DNA from 3 places in the Streptomyces sp. NPDC020681 genome. Region 3 is predicted to be linked to each of the others. Evidence: riboswitches for the same ligand, from Rfam matches in the RefSeq annotation. Region 3 holds a riboswitch; each other region holds the start of a gene.

Region 1 (3,265 bases), on a different contig from region 3:
GGCCCACCGGACGCCACTTGGCGTTGGAACGGCCGGCCTGCTCGGTCGGGTAGAAGTTGATGTCGACGACCCGGTCAAGGAAGGTGACGGCGGTACGGACGGTCTCGTCAAGACGCTCCCAGTCGATGCCGTCGCCCCCGATTCCCCGGTCCACGAACGAACCCAGGTTGACCGAACCGAGGTTGCAGACGGCCGTCTCGCCGTCGTCCGTGACCTCCAGGATCTCGGTGCACAGGTTCGAGGAGTGGACCGTGTGGCCGGGCTCGGCGGTCTGGTTGGCGGTGCGGTTGGAGGCGTCCTTGAAGGTCATCCAGCCGTTGCCGGTCTGCGCGAGCGTCCGCATCATCCGGCCGTAGAGCTCACGCGCCGGCATCGTCTTGCGCGCCAGACCCTTGGCCTCGGCGGCGCGGTACGCGGCCTCGAACTCCTCGCCCCACAGGTCCACCAGCTCCGGCACATCGGCCGGCGAGAACAGCGACCACTCGGCGTCGGCCTCGACGCGTCGCATGAACTCGTCCGGGATCCAGTGCGCGAGATTCAGATTGTGCGTACGCCGGGCGTCCTCACCGGTGTTGTCCCGCAGCTCCAGGAACTCCTCGATGTCCGCGTGCCAGGTCTCCAGGTAGACGGCGGCCGCGCCCTTGCGGCGGCCGCCCTGGTTCACCGCGGCGACCGAGGCGTCGAGGGTCTTCAGGAACGGCACGATGCCGTTGGAGTGCCCGTTGGTGCCGCGGATCAGCGAACCGCGGGCGCGGATGCGGGAGTACGAGAGACCGATGCCGCCCGCGTGCTTCGACAGCCGCGCGACCTGGTGGTACCGGTCGTAGATCGAGTCGAGCTCGTCCTTCGGCGAGTCCAGCAGATAGCAGGACGACATCTGCGGGTGGCGGGTGCCGGAGTTGAAGAGCGTGGGGGACGACGGCAGATAGTCGAGACGGCTCATCAGGCCGTACAGCGCGGCGACCTCGTCCAGCGCGCGGACGCTGTCGTCCTCCGCGAGGCCGCAGGCGACGCGCAGCATGAAGTGCTGCGGCGTCTCGATCACCTGACGGGTGATCGGATGCCGGAGCAGATAGCGGCTGTAGAGCGTGCGCAGCCCGAAGTAGCCGAAGCGGTCGTCGGCGTCCGGGTCGATGAGCGCGTCAAGGCGCGCGGAGTGCAGCGTCACGAACTCGGCCGTACGGTCGGCGATCAGGCCCTCGCGGTGCCCGACCGCGACCGACGCGGAGAAGGCGACCGCGCCCTGGTCGGCGGCCTCGTCGGCGATGGTGCGGGTCAGGAGCCGGGCGGCGAGCCGGGAGTAGGCCGGGTCCTCGGAGATCAGGCCCGCGGCGGCGTCCGTGGCGAGTCCACGGAGTTCGGCCGCGTCCGATCCGGCGTGGCGGCCGCGCAGCGCGGCGGCGGCGACCCGTCCGGGGTCGGTGTCCGGCAGATCGGCGGTGAGGTCGGTCAGGGTCCGCAGAAGCGCGGTCCCGGGGCCGTCCGCCAACTGCTCGGAGATGCCTGAAGCCGGATCGGCTGGCGCGATGGTCACGTGGTGCTCTCCCTCGCTCGGCTCTGGGCCGGCGGGGAGGAGGCGGGGCCGTTCGAGCGCGCGCGACCATGTCAGGGCAGCACTCGGTACGGCGTCCACCGGCCCAACCCGCGAGGCCCGGACGTCTCGGCGTCCGGTTCGGTCGAGCCGGACGCACTGTCGGCAGGTGCCCGGACTTGCGGGTACGACAAAGCGCACCACAGCACACCGTTGCGGGACAGTTCCGGATTCGCACCGGATTCCCCTGCGGCGACAGCGAGCACGAGCATACATGTGGGGGCGGGGAGTTGCCGCACCCCCCACATGTTGTGTCGTGGCGGGCCGGAGCCCCAAGTCGTATCGAAGGTCACTCGGTTGAGTTCGCGGAGTCGTGCGATCCGCCGGCGCGCCGGGGAGACCGCACTTCGGTCACAAGGCGGGGCAGGGACTGCGGCTCGGTGCAACGTAGGAGGTCTTCGGATGGGCCATGCGGTCATGGGTGGGCCACGCACCCCGGTCGCGGCCGCGTATCACGCGTGATGCGGGTGTAGCGTCCGGAGCATGCCGTGGTTTTCGACCGGTGCGGCCGCTGCACTTCTGGCAGCAGCGCTGGTGTTCTTCATTGCTGCCGGGCTTCTGATGCTGCGCACCGTCGGCAAGCGGCAGTTTCTCGGCACGGCCCAGGAGCAGGCGACGTACGAGACACTCCACACCGCCTCGCTCGCGGCACCCCCGCTGCGGGCCACGCTGAACGCGGACAGCGCGCGACGGGCCGGGCGGCATCTGCGGGCGCTGCTCGATGTACCCGCGCTGGCCATGACGGACGCCTCCGGCACCGTGCTGGCCTGGGACGGGTCCGCGCCGGAGCCGGGGCACGACCACAGGGCAGCCGTGCCCGAGCACGCCGGGCGGGCCCTCGCCGCCGGACGCACCGAGGTCATCGGCCCTGGCGATCCACCATGCAACAGGGCCGACTGTCCGCTGCGGCAGGGCGTGGTCGTGCCGCTGATCGTGGCCGGCCGGCCGGAGGGTGCGCTCGCGGTGTACGCGACCAATGCCTCCACCGGACTGGTCCGAGCCACCACGGAAGTCGCGCGCTGGGTGTCGACCCAGCTGGAGCTGGCCGAGCTCGACCGCTCGCGCGCGGCCGTCGCGGAGGCGGAGGTGCGCGCGCTGCGGGCCCAGATCTCGCCTCACTTCATCTACAACTCGCTGTCGGCCATCGCCTCCTTCGTCCGAACCGATCCGGAACGGGCCAGGGAGCTGCTGGTGGAGTTCGCGGAGTTCACCCGGTACTCGTTCCGCCAGCACGGTGACTTCACCTCCCTTGCCGAGGAGCTGCGGTGCATCGACCGTTACCTGCTGCTGGAGCGCGCTCGGTTCGGCAGCCGCCTTCAGGTCGTACTGCGCGTGGCACCCGAGGTGCTCTCCGTGGTGGTGCCCTTCCTCTGCCTGCAGCCCCTCGTCGAGAACGCGGTCCGCCACGGCCTGGAGCGCCGTGCGGGCCCCGGTCACCTGGTGATCACGGCGGAGGACGTCGGCAGCGAGGCGTGGATCAGCGTGGAGGACGACGGCACGGGGATGGATCCCGAGCAGTTGGCCGCGACACTGAAGGGCGAGACACGGGAGTCCGCGGCGGAGCCGCCCGGTTCCGAGCCTCGGCGTGAGCCGGGGATCGGGCTGCGCAACATCGATGCGCGATTGCGTCAGATCTATGGGGACGCGTACGGGTTGATCGTGGAGACCGCGCCC
Region 2 (3,265 bases), on a different contig from region 3:
GGAGCCCGAGGAGCAGCGGATTGGTGGTCCGCGAGGCGGCGGTCGCCAGCCCAAGGGCCCAGACCCACCAGGCGCCGGCGTGCAGGGCGTTGCTGCGGCCGGCCTCGGGAGCGCGGAAGCGGGCCAGGAACGCGGAGGTCATCGTCGGCGGCGGCGGGACTGCCAGACCGCCGCCGCACCCAGCGCGAGGACCGCCGCGGCGCCCGCGACGATGCCCAGCGACGGGCCGCCGCCGCCCGAGTCGTCCGGCTCGTCCGTCGCCGGGCGCGAGCCCGACACCTGCTCGCCGCAACCGGCCTCCGGGTAGCCCGAAATCGCGCACAGCAGCGCCTGGTTGTTGTACCGCAGCGGCTTCGCCACCGCCGCCAGAGCCTCCGCACTCGTCGCGTCCGGGCGTACCTGCGCACACGCCACCCGGGCCGCGGGCGGGGTCTCGCCGGACGGCGCGTCCGCCGCGGTGCCTGGGTCGATGACCAGCGCGACCCGCTTCGCGCCCGGCTTCGGCGGCGTACCACCGCAGATCGCCGCGAAGTCCGGCGCCCTCCTCGGCCGCGCCGAATCCCCGCTGTCCTCGCTCACGGAGAACCGGAAGCCGTTCACCGAACCGTCCGCGGGCCGCGCGGTCGCCGGCCCCTCGGTCGCGTACGCCCAGGTCGTCCCGCTGCCGATCCAGAACGACCAGTAGCGGTACCCCGCGGCGTGCGCCGGCCCCGCGCCCAGCACCGTCAGTACGGCGCCGAGCGCGAGGGCCAGAGCGAGGGCCGGCGCGAGGCCCGGCGAGCGCGGTCGGGTGCGCATCACTGCTGGTTCTTGCGGCGGCCGCTGAAGAGGATGCCCACGCCGACGCTGGCCGCGAAGAAGGCACCGACGAGCCACCAGACTCCCGCGCCGGACCCCGAGTCGTCCTTCTTCTCATCCGCGGCCTCGGCCTGCTCCGTCGCTTCCGGAGCCGGACCCGTCGCATTCAGACCCGCCACCAGGTCCGTACCGCCGAAGCTCTTCGGGTCCGCGCCCGCCGCGTGCGCCGCGAGGATCAGCTGCGCGTACGCCGCCGGGCCCGACTCCTTCGCCCACGCCGCGGAGTTCTGCTGGAGCCATTCCAGCGGCTTCTTCGCCTGGTCGCCGAGGCCCTGCGCGGTGAGCGCGACGACCGCGTCCGCGGTGTTGCCGTGGTCCGGCTTCTCCGCCGGGTCCGTCGAGCCGGGCATCGGCGGCGTGTTGAGGTGCCCGGTCTTCGCGAGCGCCGTCGCGAGGTACGCCGCGCCGTTGTGCGCCGCCGCCTCGATCGTCGTCGCCTTCTCGCAGGCCGTGCCCTTCTCGTCCGTCGCGCCCGCGGTCACCACCAGCCCCTTGCCGTGCGCACCGAGCACCGCGGCCGCCGTCGAGTCGGCGACGACGCCCGCCATCTTCGGCTGGAACAGGAACGCGCCCGCGTCCTTGCCACCGCACGGCTGCGCGAAGGTCAGCAGCGCGTCGTACGCCGTCTTGCCGCCCTTGGACTTCGTCTCCGCCGGCTTCCCGCCCGACGCGGCGAGCGCGCCGATCACGATGGACGTGGAGTTGGCGTCGCTGGCCCCGCCCGGGTTGTAACCCCAGCCGCCGTCCGCGTTCTGCACGGACTTCAGCCAGTCGACGGACTTCTTGACCGTGGCGTCCTGCCCGCCGAGCGCGGCGAGCGCCTGCACCGCGGCGGCGGTGGCGTTCGAGTCCAGAGGCAGCTTGGCGTCGCACGGCTTGGTGGCATCCGCGCGGTACGACGGGAACGCGCCGCCGGCGCACTGCTGACCGGTCAGCCAGTCCACGGCCTTGCCGGCGGGCTTGACGCCGACCGTGTCCTGCGCGAGCAGCGCCAGCGACTGCCGCCAGACACCGTCGTAGGTCGGGTCGCCGGTTCCGTACAGCCCGGACGGCAGCACGGCGGTGGGCGTCGGGGTCGGCGCGGCCACGGCGGCCGGTGCGATGGCCACGCAGAGTACGGCGGATGCGGCGAGCGCGAGGGCGCTGCGGCGACGGCGAACGGTGGTCATGGCGGGCGGGCCTCTCCTGCGGGATTCCTGCGGGAGCCGGGCACGGGCACGCTGAGGCACCTGGGCTCCGGCCCCGTATTCCTCGACGGTGCCGGCCACCGGCGGGCTGCCGGCGGCGCGAGCCGGTCACGTTCTGTACGGGGCATTCCGACTCACCGCCTGTCGCGGCGGTTCACGGTTGCGGGTCAGTGCCGGATTTGCACCGGCTTCCCCCCGTACGGGCGTGATGACGACTTGCACACTCTACCGGCCGGTCACCGGCGCGCCTTGGCCGCATCCCGGCTCCGCGTCGGGTAAAGGAAACGGTTCCCGGCCCGTGCCCGCGTCGTGCTCGTCGTGCAGGCTGTACGGACACGCCAACGAGTGGAACGGAGCCCGGAGTTGTGCCGCGCTACCGGGACCTGCTGACCAGGGACCTGTTGGTCTGGTCCCTAGTCGCGCTCGCGAGCAAGGCTCCCGTGGCCATGGCACCGCTGGCCTTCGTGTTCTTCAGCCGTGAGAGTCCGGGCGGATACACGCTCGGTGCGACGCTGGCATCCGCGTACGTGCTGGGCGAGGTGGCCTCTCGCGCAGCCTGAGTCTGCGGGAGCGGCTCCCCGAGCACGCTCACGCCGCCGGATACTCCGTGATGTACGCGGTGTCGGGCGTGGGATACAGCGTGACGGCCGCACTGTCCGCGGTCGTACTCGACTGGGCGGATCCCTCGACGGCCGTCCTGGGTGGCGTGGTGATCGCGCTCGTGGTCACCGGCGTGAGCGCGCTGGCGGAACGAGATCCGGGCCGGACACGGCGTGAAGAGTGTGCCGAGGCTTGAGCCGGCAGTGGTGAGTCCGGACCGTCGGCCTCACACCGCCACGTACCGCGTCGGCTCTCCGGTGAGCACCTCGCCATGCCCCAGCTTGACCAGCCTGCGCAGATGCGCCTCCGCCTCCGAGACCGCGATGTTCCGCGATCCGTACGGGATCTGCTCCCAGGGCCGGTTCCACTCCATCCGCTCGGCGACCTGCCAGGGCGTGAGCGGCTCGACGAGCAGCGCGAGCAGTCCGGTCAGCCGCTCCTCGTGATGCGCGAGCAACTCCCGTACCCGGGAGGCCGCGTCGGGGAAGGCGTACTGATGAGCCGGGAGGACCTCCGCGGGCGCGAGGCGCCCGATGCGCTCCAGTGAATCCAGATAGTCACCCAGTGGATCGGTGACGGTGGCGTCGTCCGGGTCCTCGTAGAGCCCGATGTGCGGAGTG
Region 3 (3,265 bases):
GGGCACCCGCGGTGAGTGGATGTCATAGACGCCGGGCCCCACCTCGCGGGGATAGCCGGCCTCGGCGAGTTCGTCGGCGACCTGCATATGGGAGCGGGCGGCCTCCAGGCTGATGACATCGGCGTCGAGGTCGCCGATCGCGGCCAGGATGTCGCCGAACTCCGCGTAGCACATGTGCGTATGGATCTGTGTGTCCGGCCGCACTCCGCCGGTGGCCAGCCGGAACGCCTCCGTCGCCCAGGCCAGGTACGCCGCCCGTCCGGCGCTGCGCAGCGGCAGCGTCTCGCGCAGCGCGGGCTCGTCCACCTGGATCACCGAAGTCCCGGCCGCCTCCAGGTCGTTCACCTCGTCGCGCAGCGCCAGCGCGACCTGGCGGGCGGTCTCGGCGAGCGGCTGGTCGTCGCGGACGAAGGACCAGGCGAGCATGGTGACAGGGCCGGTGAGCATGCCCTTGACCGGGCGGTCGGTCAGCGACTGCGCGTACCGGGTCCAGCGCACGGTCATCGGGTCGGGCCGGGAGATGTCGCCGGCCAGGATCGGCGGCCGGACATAGCGGGTGCCGTACGACTGGACCCAGCCGTTCTGGGTGGCGAGGCAGCCGCTCAGCTGCTCGGCGAAGTACTGCACCATGTCGTTGCGCTCGGGCTCGCCGTGTACGAGCACATCGATGCCGGCCTTCTCCTGGAAGGCGACCACCTCGCGGATCTCGGCGCCGATGCGCTCCTCGTACTGCTCGGCGGTGATGCGGCCGGCCCGCAGGTCCGCGCGCGCGGTGCGCAGTTCGGCGGTCTGCGGGAACGAGCCGATCGTGGTCGTCGGCAGCAGCGGCAGCCGCAGGCGCGAGCGCTGGGCCGCCGAGCGCTCGGTGTACGGCAGGGTGCGCCGGGTGTCCGCGTCGGTGACGGCGGCCGTGCGGGCGCGCACAGCGGGGTCGTGGGTCAGCGCAGAGGCGGCACGGGAGTGCAGATCGGCGCGGTTGGCGGCGAGTTGGGCGGTGATGGCGTCGGCGCCCTCGGTCAGTCCGCGGGCGAGCGTGACGACCTCGGCGGTCTTCTGCCGGGCGAAGGCGAGCCAGCGCGCGGCCTGGGTGTCGACATCGCGTTCCGCCGCGGCGTCGAGCGGCACATGGAGCAGTGAGCAGGAGGGAGCCACGTCCACCGTGCCGGCGAGCCCGAGCAGGGTGGCGAGGGTGACCGTCGACCTTCCGAGGTCGTTGATCCACACATTGCGGCCGTCGACGACTCCGGCCACGAGCCGCTTGCCCGGCAGACCGCCGACGGCGGCGAGGTCCTGGAGGTTGGCGGCGGCGGGCCCGGTGAAGTCGAGCGCCAGCCCCTCGACCGGCGCCTTCGCGAGTACCGGCAGCGCCTCGCCGAGCCGGTCGAAGTAGGAGGCGACGAGGAGCTTCGGGCGGTCGTCGCGGGAGCCGAGGTGGCGGTAGACGCGGGTGGCGGCGCTCAGCACGGCAGGCGGTTGGTCCTGCACGAGCGCCGGCTCGTCGAGCTGCACCCACTGCGCACCCGCCGCCCGCAGGTCGGAGAGCACCTTCTCGTACACCGGAAGCAGCCGGTCCAGCAGGGTGAGCGGCTGGAAGTCGGCGGGGACGCCGGGCGCGGGCTTGGCGAGCAGCAGATAGGTGAGGGGGCCGACGACGACCGGCCGGGCGGTGGTGTGTCCGAGCGCGATCGCCTCCTTCAACTCCGCGACCTGCTTTGCGGAGTCGGCGGTGAACTCGGTGCCGGGGCCGAGTTCGGGGACGAGGTAGTGGTAGTTGGTGTCGAACCACTTGGTCATTTCCAGCGGCGCGACGTCCTGGGTGCCGCGGGCCATGGCGAAGTAGCCGTCGAGCGGGTCGGCTTCGACGGCCGCGCGGTGACGGTCGGGAATAGCGCCGACCATGACGCTGGTGTCCAGCACATGGTCGTAGTACGAGAAGTCTCCGGTCGGCACTTCGTGGATGCCGGCGTCGGCGAGCTGCCGCCAGTTGGCCCGGCGCAGGGCGGCGGCCGTCTCCGTCAGCGACTGCGCGCCGACGCGGCCCTTCCAGTAGCCCTCGATCGCTTTCTTCAGTTCGCGGTCGGGGCCCTGGCGCGGGTAGCCGTGGACGGTGGCCCGGGAGCCTGGGGATGTGGAGCTGGTGGTCACGGAACTCTCCTTCGCGAGTACTCGTCCATGACCTCGGAGCACCGCGGAACGCGAAGGAGGGGCAGCTGCCTGCGTCTGCCCGTACCGCCGACCCTCCCGCGAGGTCACCGAGATCTCCGCGCGCGTTCGCGCACGGGCAGTGGCAGGTCTTCGGACTCGCGGGCGCGCCGTCGACGAAGGAATTCCTCGTACGAAGGCATCTACTGGCCGTCGCTTCCCAGTCCCGTGGTCCGGGGCCAGTGCGTAAGACGGCGGTCGTTCCCACTCACCGCTGCGGGGCAGTTCCGGACTCTCACCGGATTCCCTCTTGCGACGCGCCTGCCTGGAGGGCAGGGCGAACCAGCTGCGAGGTCAGCCTAACCGCCGATCCGGCCGGGACCCACGGATTTGCCGGACCATTGACAGGTGACCAAAAGGTCACCTATTTTGGTGAGCGTGGACGAAGTGTTCAAGGCACTGGCGGACCCGACGCGACGCAGCCTCCTCGACGAGCTCTTCCGGGAGGACGGGCAGACGCTCAGCGCGCTCGAGGCGCGGTTCGACATCACCCGCTTCGGCGTGATGAAGCACCTCAAGCAGCTCGAAGAGGCGGGCCTTGTGGTGACCAGACGCCGCGGCCGGGAGAAGCTCCACTTCCTGAACCCCGTGCCCATCCGGCTCGTCCACGACCGGTGGGTGAGCAAGTACGCGGAACCGTGGGCCGCTGGCCTCAGTGGCCTCAAGAGCCGACTGGAGAGTCCGATGGAGAAGATCTTCGAGATTTACATCCGCACCACACCGGAGCGACTCTGGGAGGCGATCACCGACCCCGAAATCCGCAGCAAGTACAACTTCGGCGGGAGGATCAAGGCCGACTGGAGGCCCGGCGGGCGCTTCGAGATGAGCCATCCGAAGGCCGAAGGCCTGCTCGGCGAGGGCGAGATCCTCGAGATCGATCCGCCGCGCAAACTCGTGCAGAGCATGGTCGCGCTGTGGAGCGACGAGGTGAAGAGCGAGGGCACGACCAGGGTCACCTGGGACATCGAGCCGGTCGGCGACTCCTGCCGACTGGTCGTCACGCACGACCAGCTGCGCGACGGCGCCAACGACGAGCTGTACGGCGGCTGGCCGATGATTCTCT

Evidence for each region. A riboswitch is a leader RNA that binds a small molecule or an ion and turns the genes downstream of it on or off. The one in region 3 is predicted to bind cobalamin.
Region 1: it holds a riboswitch for cobalamin, as region 3 does, so the genes downstream of both, ACH4YL_RS09030 (ribonucleoside-diphosphate reductase subunit alpha) here and metE (5-methyltetrahydropteroyltriglutamate--homocysteine S-methyltransferase) in region 3, are expected to answer to the same signal.
Region 2: it holds a riboswitch for cobalamin, as region 3 does, so the genes downstream of both, ACH4YL_RS30660 (prenyltransferase/squalene oxidase repeat-containing protein) here and metE (5-methyltetrahydropteroyltriglutamate--homocysteine S-methyltransferase) in region 3, are expected to answer to the same signal.

What each region holds. Positions count from the first base shown of each region.
Region 1 covers NZ_JBIRTX010000003.1:422,043-425,307, reverse strand. The annotation lists gene ACH4YL_RS09030 (ribonucleoside-diphosphate reductase subunit alpha) at 1-1,534, opposite strand, end outside; cobalamin riboswitch at 1,678-1,820, opposite strand; gene ACH4YL_RS09025 (sensor histidine kinase) at 2,075-3,265, shown strand, end outside.
Region 2 covers NZ_JBIRTX010000016.1:65,845-69,109, reverse strand. The annotation lists gene ACH4YL_RS30670 (energy-coupling factor transporter transmembrane component T) at 1-142, opposite strand, end outside; gene ACH4YL_RS30665 (SCO2322 family protein) at 139-798, opposite strand; gene ACH4YL_RS30660 (prenyltransferase/squalene oxidase repeat-containing protein) at 798-2,027, opposite strand; cobalamin riboswitch at 2,149-2,268, opposite strand; gene ACH4YL_RS30655 (hypothetical protein) at 2,411-2,605, shown strand; gene ACH4YL_RS30650 (hypothetical protein) at 2,634-2,774, opposite strand; gene ACH4YL_RS30645 (MBL fold metallo-hydrolase) at 2,872-3,265, opposite strand, start outside.
Region 3 covers NZ_JBIRTX010000001.1:402,387-405,651, forward strand. The annotation lists gene metE (5-methyltetrahydropteroyltriglutamate--homocysteine S-methyltransferase) at 1-2,145, opposite strand, end outside; cobalamin riboswitch at 2,269-2,504, opposite strand; gene ACH4YL_RS01625 (ArsR/SmtB family transcription factor) at 2,581-3,265, shown strand, end outside.